Paraburkholderia bryophila: one gene and its partner. The main gene of each other region encodes a partner of the protein of the gene in region 2 in a complex. Links are inferred from orthologs where the notes say so. Each region holds a gene or a part of one and is shown on either strand. Other genes may lie near its edges.

Region 1 (2,742 bases), on a different replicon or contig from region 2:
CCGGCCCGCACGGTCGAATTCATGCACGCGCTCGCTGCCGGCGGCGCGGATGTGATCGAACTCGGTGTGCCGTTTTCCGACCCGATGGCCGACGGCCCCGTGATCCAGCAATCGTCTGAGCGCGCGTTGGCGCATGGCGTGTCGCTGCGTCACGTGATCGCGGACGTCAAGCGCTTCCGCGAAACCGACAACAAGACGCCCGTCGTGCTGATGGGCTACGCCAATCCGATCGAACGCATGGGTATCGACGCGTTCGCGAAAGCCGCGCAGGAAGCCGGCGTGGACGGCGTGCTGGTGGTCGATTACCCGCCGGAAGAGTGCGCTAACTTCGCTGAAAAGATGCGATCCGCCGACATCGACCCGATCTTTTTGCTGGCGCCCACGTCCACGGACGAGCGCATCGCGGAAGTCGGCAAAATTGCCAGCGGCTACGTCTATTATGTGTCGTTGAAAGGGGTGACCGGCTCCGCGAATCTGGACGTTTCCAGCATCGCGGGTAAAATCCCGGCCATCAAGTCGCGCGTACCCCTGCCGGTGGGCGTCGGTTTTGGCATCCGCGACGCGCAAACCGCGCGTTCGGTGGCCGAAGTGTCCGATGCCGTCGTGATCGGCAGTCGTATCGTGCAATTGCTCGAACAGGCGCCGCCGGAGACCGCGGCTGAAACGCTCACGCGTTTCATCGCCGAAGTGCGCGAGGCGCTAGATAGCGTCGCGACTGCCCGATAACAGTTATTTTTGTCGTCTGTAATGTGAGCGGCGGGTTTATCCCGCCGTTTGCGCAACCGCCGACCCCAGAAGGATTCAATATGAGCTGGCTCGATAAGCTGCTGCCGCCGAAAATCAAACAAACCGACCCGAAGAACCGCAAGGGGATTCCGGAAGGCCTGTGGATCAAGTGCCCGTCGTGCGAAGCCGTGCTGTACCGCAACGACGTCGAGGCCAATCTGCACGTTTGCCCGAAGTGCGACCATCACATGCGCATCGGCGCGCGTGAGCGGCTCGACGGCCTGCTCGATCCGGAAGGCCGCTACGAAATCGGCCAGGAAATCGTCCCGGTCGACGCGTTGAAGTTCAAGGATAGCCGCAAGTACCCGGATCGCCTGAAAGAGGCGATGGACGACACCGACGAAACCGACGCCATGGTCGTGATGGGCGGCGCGATCCATACGCTGCCGGTGGTCGTGGCCTGCTTCGAGTTCTCGTTCATGGGCGGCTCGATGGGTTCGGTGGTCGGCGAGCGCTTTGCGCGCGGCGCACAGAACGCGCTCGAACAGAAAGTGCCGTTTATCTGCTTCACCGCTTCCGGCGGCGCGCGCATGCAGGAAAGCCTGCTGTCGCTGATGCAAATGGCGAAGACCACGGCCATGCTGACCCGGCTGGCCGAAGCCAAGCTGCCGTTCATTTCCGTGCTGACCGATCCGACCATGGGCGGCGTGTCGGCGAGTTTCGCGTTCCTCGGCGACGTGGTGATCGCCGAGCCGAAGGCGCTGATCGGCTTTGCCGGCCCGCGCGTGATCGAACAGACGGTGCGCGAAAAGCTGCCGGAAGGCTTCCAGCGCGCGGAGTTCCTGCTGACGAAGGGCGCGGTGGACATGATCATCGATCGTCGCAAGCTGCGTGAGGAAATCGCTCAGTTGATGGCGCTGTTGAGCCACCAGCCGGCGGATGCCGTCGCGTAAGCCGACGTTAAGCAGCAGACAGCCCGCGCGCCGCTGAGCGCTGACGGCCGTCAAAAAAGCAGGCAAAAATAGCGCGCCGCGTGAGTGATCAAGCGGCGCGTTGTCATTTCCAGGATAATCACGGCGCACCACCGCCTAACCGATTCACTCGCGATTCATTCGATGACGACATTCCCCACCCTCGACGCGTGGCTCACGCACCTTGAATCCGCGCATCCGGTCGGCATCGACATGGGTTTAGGCCGCATCTCGCAGGTACGCGACGCGATGCAGTTGTCGTTTGCGTGCCCGATCATCACGGTCGGCGGCACGAACGGCAAGGGCTCCACGTGCGCGATTCTCGAATCGATTCTGCTGCGCGCTGGCTTTACGGTGGGCTGCCACACGTCGCCGCATCTGCTGACGTTCAACGAACGCGCGCGCGTGAACGGCGAAATGGCGACCGACGCCGAACTGCTGACGCACTTCGAAGCCGTCGAAACCGCGCGCCTGAGTCTCGCCGAGTCCGTCACGCTGACCTACTTCGAATTCACGACGCTGGCGATCATGAGCCTGTTCGCGTCGCGCGGCTTCGACGCGGTGATCTTCGAAGTCGGCCTGGGCGGCCGTCTCGACGCGGTCAATATTCTTGATACCGACTGCGCAATCATTACCAGCATCGACATTGATCACACGGAATATCTCGGCGATACGCGCGAGAAGATCGGCTTCGAAAAGGCTGGTATTTTCCGTCCGGGCAAGCCGGCAATTTGCGCCGACCCGGTGCCGCCGCAGTCGCTGATCGATCATGCTGAGAAGATCGGCGCGGAACTGTGGCTCTTCGGTCGCGATTTCCGCTACGAAGGGCAGGCGGGCAGCGAGCGTCAGCAGTGGAGTTACGTCGGTCCGACCATGCGGCGTTCGTCGCTCGCCTATCCGGCGTTGCGCGGCGCGAACCAGTTGATCAATACGTCGGCGGCGCTGGCTGGACTCGAAGCACTGCGTGACCGTTTGCCGGTGTCGGCCCAGGACATCCGCCTGGGCCTCGCCAACGTCGAGCTGCCGGGCCGTTTCCAGGTGTTGC
Region 2 (7,640 bases):
CTTCGACGCCGCCGGTATGATGGATCTGCGAACCCTGCTCACCGAGCGTGACGATCAGCGCTTCGACCTTGCCGGCGATCTCTTCGATCGACCAACCCGTTTTGTTGCTCACCAGTTTGGCTTCGTAATCGTTGACAGCTACATAAGTAGCAAGTTCAATCATGCGCCGCAGTGTCGCGCCGTCGAACAGCGGCAAACCTTGACCCGGATCGAAGACAAACGGCACGCCCGCCGCGGCCAGGTGCTCCGAATGCTGGACCATGCCGTCGAAGCCGTCGGGCCCGACGATCGCGAGCGTGATGCCTTTTGCTTCATCGGCGCGATTCAGATGCGACTGCATCATCGCGCCCGGATGGAACGCGGCGATCTGGTTGTTCTCGAGGTCCGTGGTGATCATCGCCTGGGCCGAGTGCGTGTCCGGCACCACCAGCACGTTTTCAGTCGACAGGCCGAGCGCCTTGAAGCGGTCCATGTACAACTGCGCGTCGACCGCGCCGAGCGTGCCCATGATGCGCGCGTCGCCGCCCAGCAGATGCAGCGCGTAAGCCATGTTGCCCGCGCAGCCGCCGAACTCGCGGCGCATGGTCGGCACCAGGAAACTCACGTTCAGGATATGGACCTGCTCCGGCAGGATGTGCTCCCGGAAGCGGCCTTCGAAAGTCATGATGTTGTCGTAGGCGAGCGAGCCGCAAATCAGCGTAGCCAAGGCGAGGGTTCCTGTGAAAACAATAAAGAAAGCGCGCGACGATACGACAGCGCCGCGCATGAAGCGCGGCGCCGGGGTTCGTGCGCGAAGGTTTTACTTCAGCGCGGCGAGGGCTGCGTCGTAGTTCGGCTCGTCTTTGATTTCACCGACCAGTTCAGCGTGCACGACCTTGTCGTTCTCGTCGACCACCACCACGGCGCGCGCCGTCAGGCCGGTCAGCGGGCCGCTCGTCACGTCGACACCGTACGCTTGCGCGAACTCGTGACCGCGGAACGTGGACGCCGTGACGACGTTCTCGATGCCTTCGGTCGTGCAGAAGCGCGACGCGGCGAACGGCAGGTCGCCCGACACGACGATCACGGCCGTGTTGGTCAGCTTCGCGGCGGCTTCGTTGAACTTGCGGGTCGACGTTGCGCAGGTCGGCGTGTCGAGGCTCGGGACGATGTTCAGCACCTTGCGCTTGCCGGCGAAATCGGCGAGCGACAGCGACTTCAGATCCTTGCCGACCAGCGAGAAAGCGGGGGCGTTCTGGCCCACCGACGGGAACGTGCCGGCTACGTCGATCGGGTTGCCACCCAGCGTGACTTGACTCATGTTCTTGTGCTCCGGAAATTCGTCAGTGTTGACGATAGATGCGACGGTGAATGCGCCCGATCATGGCCGGGCGCGCGAGGATGCGTTACGGATAAAAAATCTGTACGCGGAAATTGGAGGCGACCGCGTTGCCGGTGTCGAGATGCACGATCATCGTCTGCGTGCTGCGGGCCGGCAGGCCGGCCGCGATCGGAGTGCCGGGCGGGACGTAGTCTTGCGGCCACAGCACGCGGCGCACGGCGACGTTGTTCTGATCGTCGAGCAGCGTGAGTTCGATAGCGGGGTAGGCCAGCGCCACGTTGAAGCGGTTGCGCAGCGGCATCTTCAGTTCGAGCTTGTGCGGGCCGTCGATCTGCCGGAGATCGGACGGTTCGACCTGCAAGCCGTCGATGTCGTGCGGCGGCGTGACGAGGCAGCCGAGTTGCGCGCAAGCTTTTGCATAGAGCGTCTGCGTGCTCGGGAAGTAGACCAGCACGGTTTCGCGCTGCCACCAGGCGAGCTGCGCAAGCAGCGCCAGCACCAGCAGCACGGCCACCACCGAACCGGCGATGATCCAGCCCAGGCGCCGCGGCTCGGCCGGGCGGGTTTCGCGCACGACCGGGAACGGATCGACGCCGTCGTTCACCGGGTGAACGGAGAACGGCTCGCCACTGGATGCGGCCGCCGCGCCGGAGAAGGCAGTCGGGTCGTCGGTCGCGGAGGCGGAGGTGTTGGCGGTCGATGCGCCGAAGCGCGCCGTCGTGCCGCCGTCGGCATCGGCATCGGCGTCGGTTTCGGCTTCGGCGATAGCGGCGCCGGCCGCCACGCCTGCACCAGCTCCCGCAGCAAAACTGGCTGCGTTAAAACGCGGTTCATTATCCGGGATGCCATGCAGACTGGCCGACTCGGGCAGAACGGGTTCGTCCAACGAAGGTTCGGAAGACCGATCGGTCTTGTGCCAAACCCGCGGCGCGTCTTCAGCCGGCGGCTCGGTCCGGTAGGCGAACGGTTCGAGCGGTGCGTCGGCCAGCACCGGTTCGCCGTCTGGTGGAACCGGCGTGCTGAATGCGCTGGCAGGCAGATCGGGTTCGTGAGCGTGATGCGGCGTGACCGCTATGCCCGCGCTAGTGGAAACCGGCGAGAGCGGCACATTGTGGGTGTCGTGCAGCAGGCGATTGTCGACCGCGGCGTCGGGCGTTGGCGCCCACGGATCCCACGCTTCAGCGCTGAAATCGGGGCTCCTGGCGCGAACGCCGGATAACGCTTCGATCGCAGCAGCGGCTTCGACGGGTTTGGCGGTGGAGAAGTCGCCGCCTTCGGTGACGTCGAACAGACTGCTCGAGGCGTCGAATACTTCATGGCAATGCCCGCAGCGCACGAGGCCGCGGCGCAGCGCGAGCTGCGCCGGTTGCAGGCGGAAGACGGTTTCGCAGAAGGGGCAACGCGTTGCCAGGAGCATATTGAGCCGATAAGCCGAAAGGCCGTTGGTTGGACAATACGCCTTATTCTAATGGCTTTCGCGGCGCGTTCCCGACAGACATACCCAACCTTCGTGTTCGCGCCATACGCCGATATCGATCCACTGCGCGTAGACCTGCGCGACTTCGTCCGCCTGGCGCGCCAGAATGCCGGACAACGCGATCTTGCCGCCCGGCTTGACCTTCGACGCCAGCATCGACGCCATCAGCTTGAGCGGGTTGGACAGAATGTTGGCGACCACGATGTCGAATTCGCCGCTCGGGCAGGCGTCCGGCAAACCGTACGTGACGTCCGCGCGGTTGCGTTCGCTGTTCTGACGCGCCGACTCGACCGCTTGCGGATCGATGTCGATGCCGAACACCGGACTCGCGCCGCACTTCTGCGCGAGGATCGCGAGAATGCCGGAGCCGCAACCGTAGTCGAGCACCGACTGGCCGGCCTGCACCGATTGCTCGAGCCATTCCATGCACAGACGCGTGGTGGGATGGCTGCCGGTGCCGAACGCGAGGCCCGGATCCAGTTCGAGCACGAGCGCTTCGGGATCCGGCGCGTCATGCCACGACGGCACGACCCAGATGCGCTCGCCGATCTTGATCGGATCGAACTGCGACTGTGTGAGCCGCACCCAATCCTGGTCTTCGACTTCCCGCACCTTGAACGACGGCGCGTTCGCGAGGCCAATTTCGTTGGCTGCGGCGGTCAGCAGCAGCGCCGGTTCGTGTTCCGGCGCGAGCAGCGCGATCACGCGCGAACGTTGCCACGCGCTGCGATCCGGCGTGAGACCGGGCTCGCCGAACAGCGGCTGCTCGTCGGGCGTATCGGCGTCCGCATCTTCCACCGACACGGACAACGCGCCCAACTCGAGCAGCGCGTCGGAAAATTCTTCCGCGTGCTCGCGCGCCAACTCGACGATCAATTCCCGGTAGCTCATGACTTACGCTTCTTCCGGTGCGGCCTGCTGCTTCGCGGCCAACCGGTTTTCGAGGTAGTGAATGCTGGTGCCGCCTTCGACGAACTTCGCGTCCAGCATCAGTTCGCGATGCAGCGGGATGTTGGTCAGAATGCCTTCCACCACCATTTCCGACAGCGCGATACGCATCCGGTTGATTGCCTGTTCGCGCGTCGCACCGTAAGCGATCAGCTTGCCGATCATCGAATCGTAGTTCGGCGGGACGAAATAGCCGTTGTAGGCGTGCGAATCGACGCGAATGCCGGGACCGCCCGGCATATGCCACGAGGTCAACCGACCCGGCGACGGCGTGAACTTGAACGGATCTTCCGCGTTGATCCGGCATTCGATCGCATGACCCTTGAACACGATGTCGCGCTGACGGAAGGCGAGCTTCTCGCCGGCCGCGATGCGGATCTGTTCCTGCACGATGTCGACGCCCGTGATCAGCTCGGTCACCGGATGTTCGACCTGCACGCGCGTATTCATTTCAATGAAGTAGAACTCGCCGTTTTCGTACAGGAACTCGAACGTACCCGCGCCCAGATAGCCCATCTTCTTGCAGGCGTCGGCGCAACGATCGCCGATCCGTTCGATCAGGCGGCGCGCGATACCCGGCGCCGGCGCTTCTTCGATCACTTTCTGGTGACGACGCTGCATCGAGCAGTCACGCTCGCCGAGCCACACCGCGTTCTTGAACGAATCCGCGAGGATCTGAATTTCGATGTGCCGCGGGTTCTCCAGGAATTTCTCCATGTAGACCTGCGGATTGCCGAATGCGCGGCCGGCTTCTTCACGCGTCATGTTGACCGCGTTGACCAGCGCCGCTTCCGTGTGGACCACGCGCATGCCGCGGCCACCGCCGCCGCCGGCGGCCTTGATGATGACCGGATAGCCGACTTGGCGGGCAATCTTGACGATCTCTTTCGGATCGTCCGGCAACGCGCCTTCCGAACCCGGCACACACGGCACGCCGGTCTTGATCATGGTCTGCTTGGCCGTGACCTTGTCGCCCATCATCCGGATCGTTTCCGGGCGCGGGCCGATGAAGGTGAAGCCGGACTGTTCGACGCGCTCGGCGAAGTCGGCGTTTTCCGACAGGAAGCCGTAGCCCGGGTGGATCGCTTCGGCGTCCGTCACTTCAGCCGCGCTGATTAGCGCCGGCATGTTCAGGTAGCTCAGATTCGAAGGCGCCGGGCCGATACAGACCGCCTCGTCGGCGAGCTTCACGTACTTGGCTTCCTTGTCGGCTTCCGAATAGACGACGACGGTCTTGACGCCGAGCTCGCGGCACGCGCGCTGGATGCGGAGCGCGATCTCGCCACGATTGGCAATGAGGATTTTTTCAAACATAGCGGTTTTTCGACTCATCAATAGGCGCCCGGCCGGTCACGGTGCAGGCTGCCTCAGAGGATCGGTCGCGCGCCCCGGGAGGGCGGACGCGCGGGCGGCAGGCGCAAAAAGCGCAAAGCGTGCCGCGTTAGCCGACCACGAACAGCGGTTGGCCATACTCGACCGCCTGGCCGTTATCGACGAGGATTTCCTTCACCACGCCGGCCTTGTCCGACTCGATCTCGTTGAGCAGCTTCATCGCTTCGATGATGCAGATCGTCTGGCCTTCCTTGACCGTGTCACCCACCTGAACGAACGGCTCGGCGCCCGGCGACGGCGCGAGGTAGAACGTGCCGACCATCGGCGACGTCACCACGTGACCTTGCGGGACGACCGGCGCCGGCGTAGCCGGAACGCCTGCTGCGGCAGCGGCCGGCGCTTCGCCGCCCGGGAACGGAGCCGGCTGCGCGTATTGCGGCGCGTACGAGGCGGACGGTTGCACGTAAACCGGCGGCGCATTCTTGACGATGCGCACCTTGCCTTCGCCCTCGGTCACTTCGAGTTCGGAGATACCAGACTCCGAGACGAGGTCGATCAGAGTTTTCAGTTTACGTAGATCCATCAGGAAGCCCCTTTCAATGCGTAAAGTGCCGGCGCATACGCAGCCGGCGCAAATTAGACGTGTTTGGAATCAGCCGCGCGACGAACCGGCGGCGAGCCGGTCGAGCGCGAATTCGAGCGCGTACATATATCCCTTCCAGCCGAGGCCGCAAATCACGCCCTCAGCCTGGTCGGAGAAATACGAGTGATGCCGGAACGGTTCGCGACGATGCACGTTCGACAGATGAATCTCGACGAACGGGATGCCGACCCCCGCCAGTGCGTCCCGAATGGCCACGCTGGTGTGCGTGTACGCGGCGGGATTGATCAGTATGAAATCGGTTTTTTCAGTCCGGGCGGATTGGATGCGATCCACCAGAGCGCCTTCGTGATTGCTCTGGAACGACGCCAGTTCGACGCCTGCGTCCGCTGCGCGGTCCGCCAGCGCCTGATCGATCTGCGGCAAGGTCACGCGACCGTAGACCTCGGGTTCCCGGGTGCCGAGAAGGTTGAGGTTGGGTCCGTGCAGTACCAGCAGTCGCGTCATGGTCGCTTCTTTTTCCGTGGAATTGGGCGCACTTTAGCGCTGATTAGAGAAACTTGTCTAGGTTCCCGCACGTAACGAGCGACGCGGGCGGCAATTTGCCGTCGCGCCGGGCGCCCATCTTCTCTCAAATTCATGCGATTTGCGCGTATTTTTCCGCGTACCAGCAGGAATCGAGCGTCAAAAGAATGTGAGATTTAAAGCGCGTCGAGGGTCTGCCGGAGCGCTTCCGGGTTGATTTGGCCTAATTTTGTCGAGCGGACATTGCCTTTGGCGTCGATCACCACGGTGAACGGCAGGCCGCCCGCGTTGTTGCCGAAGGCCCGCGCCAGGTCGGCGCCGCCGAAGCCGGTAATGTAGACCGGGTACGCCACCTTCACCTTTTGCAGGAACGCCTGGACGTTTTTCTCCGAATCGACGCCAAGTCCGACGAACTGGATGCCTTTCTTCGCGTAATCGCGCTGAAGTTGCGACAGCGCCGGCATTTCCTCGACGCAAGGGCCGCACCACGACGCCCAGAAGTTGACGACGATTGGGTGCCCTTTCAGCAAACTTAGCGACTGCGGCTTGCCGTCGACGGTGGTGACCGGCGCGGCCCACAGTTGTTCGACCGCGCTCGGCGCGGCCGCGGTCTGCGCCGCGTGGGCGACTTCGCTGTCGCCGCTGAACCAGTGATTGGCCAGCACGCCGCCGCAGGCGGCAACGATCGCGACGAGCGCGCCTGTCAGAATCCGTCTCGTATTCATGGTTATCAGTCTAATTAGTAGAAGGGGTGGCTTCGCTGCTGGCGAGCAGCGTTTGAACCGCTTGCAGATTGGCCCGGGCCGTGCGGCCGCGCGCGTCGGCGCGCACCGCGCCGCGCAGGTCGTCGGTTTCGTAGAGTGCGACGTGAATGCCGACCGGCTCCGCCTTGCGCCCTTCGTTTGCCGGGCGCCACAGGAAGCTCAGCGTCTCGACGTAGCCGCGTCCAGCGAAATGCCGCGTTTCGGAGACGTCGTACTGGATGTTGGCGTTCAGGAAGTAGATCGCGACTTCTTTCGGGTTGTCGCAGAACACCTGCAGGTGAACGTCCGAGTGCTCACCGGCCGTGCCGCCGAGCACCGCGCCGGTCAGATACGGATTGAACGGCGCGAGCCGCTCCATCCAGTCGACCGCGACACGGCGGAAGCGCCGCAACAGCAGCGGCTGACTGTCGCCCTGAAAGAGCGACTGGTATTCACGGATTTCTTCTTCGATCTGGTCGTTATCGGGCAGCCATTCGCCGGCAACACGGCTCTCGCCGACTACCTGCCGGGCCGCTTTGCGCTTGGCCGTGGCGTAGTCGAGACCGTCTTCGGCGATCATCCTGGCAGCCGCGATAGCGATTTCTTCACGCACGCGCAGGGGATCGAAATGTGATTTGCGGACCATCCGGCAATCATACTAGAGATTGATGGCGCGACTTTCCGCCACCGGGC

The links.
Region 1: the proteins of accC (region 2) and accD are in contact, whole or in part, in a solved structure (PDB 8UXZ), measured with the Escherichia coli proteins. The link is inferred for Paraburkholderia bryophila from one-to-one orthologs.

Annotation. Positions count from the first base shown.
Region 1 is NZ_JACCAS010000002.1:1,867,967-1,870,708, forward strand. It holds accD (acetyl-CoA carboxylase, carboxyltransferase subunit beta), read left to right. Parts: upstream 1-806; coding sequence 807-1,679; downstream 1,680-2,742. Other genes in the region: trpA (tryptophan synthase subunit alpha), read left to right, coding at 1-726; folC (bifunctional tetrahydrofolate synthase/dihydrofolate synthase), read left to right, coding at 1,842-2,742.
Region 2 is NZ_JACCAS010000001.1:3,394,669-3,402,308, forward strand. The notes cover bases 2,877-5,873. They hold accC (acetyl-CoA carboxylase biotin carboxylase subunit), read right to left. Parts: upstream 5,061-5,873; coding sequence 3,693-5,060; downstream 2,877-3,692. Other genes in these bases: prmA (50S ribosomal protein L11 methyltransferase), read right to left, coding at 2,877-3,689; accB (acetyl-CoA carboxylase biotin carboxyl carrier protein), read right to left, coding at 5,188-5,661; aroQ (type II 3-dehydroquinate dehydratase), read right to left, coding at 5,731-5,873. Outside these bases: GGD40_RS15205 (carbohydrate kinase family protein), read right to left, coding at 1-706; tpx (thiol peroxidase), read right to left, coding at 800-1,300; GGD40_RS15215 (zinc-ribbon and DUF3426 domain-containing protein), read right to left, coding at 1,386-2,738; more of prmA, read right to left, coding at 2,787-2,876; more of aroQ, read right to left, coding at 5,874-6,186; GGD40_RS15240 (TlpA family protein disulfide reductase), read right to left, coding at 6,381-6,929; GGD40_RS15245 (UDP-N-acetylmuramate--alanine ligase), read right to left, coding at 6,940-7,593. UniProt on the Escherichia coli protein: This protein is a component of the acetyl coenzyme A carboxylase complex; first, biotin carboxylase catalyzes the carboxylation of the carrier protein and then the transcarboxylase transfers the carboxyl group to form malonyl-CoA.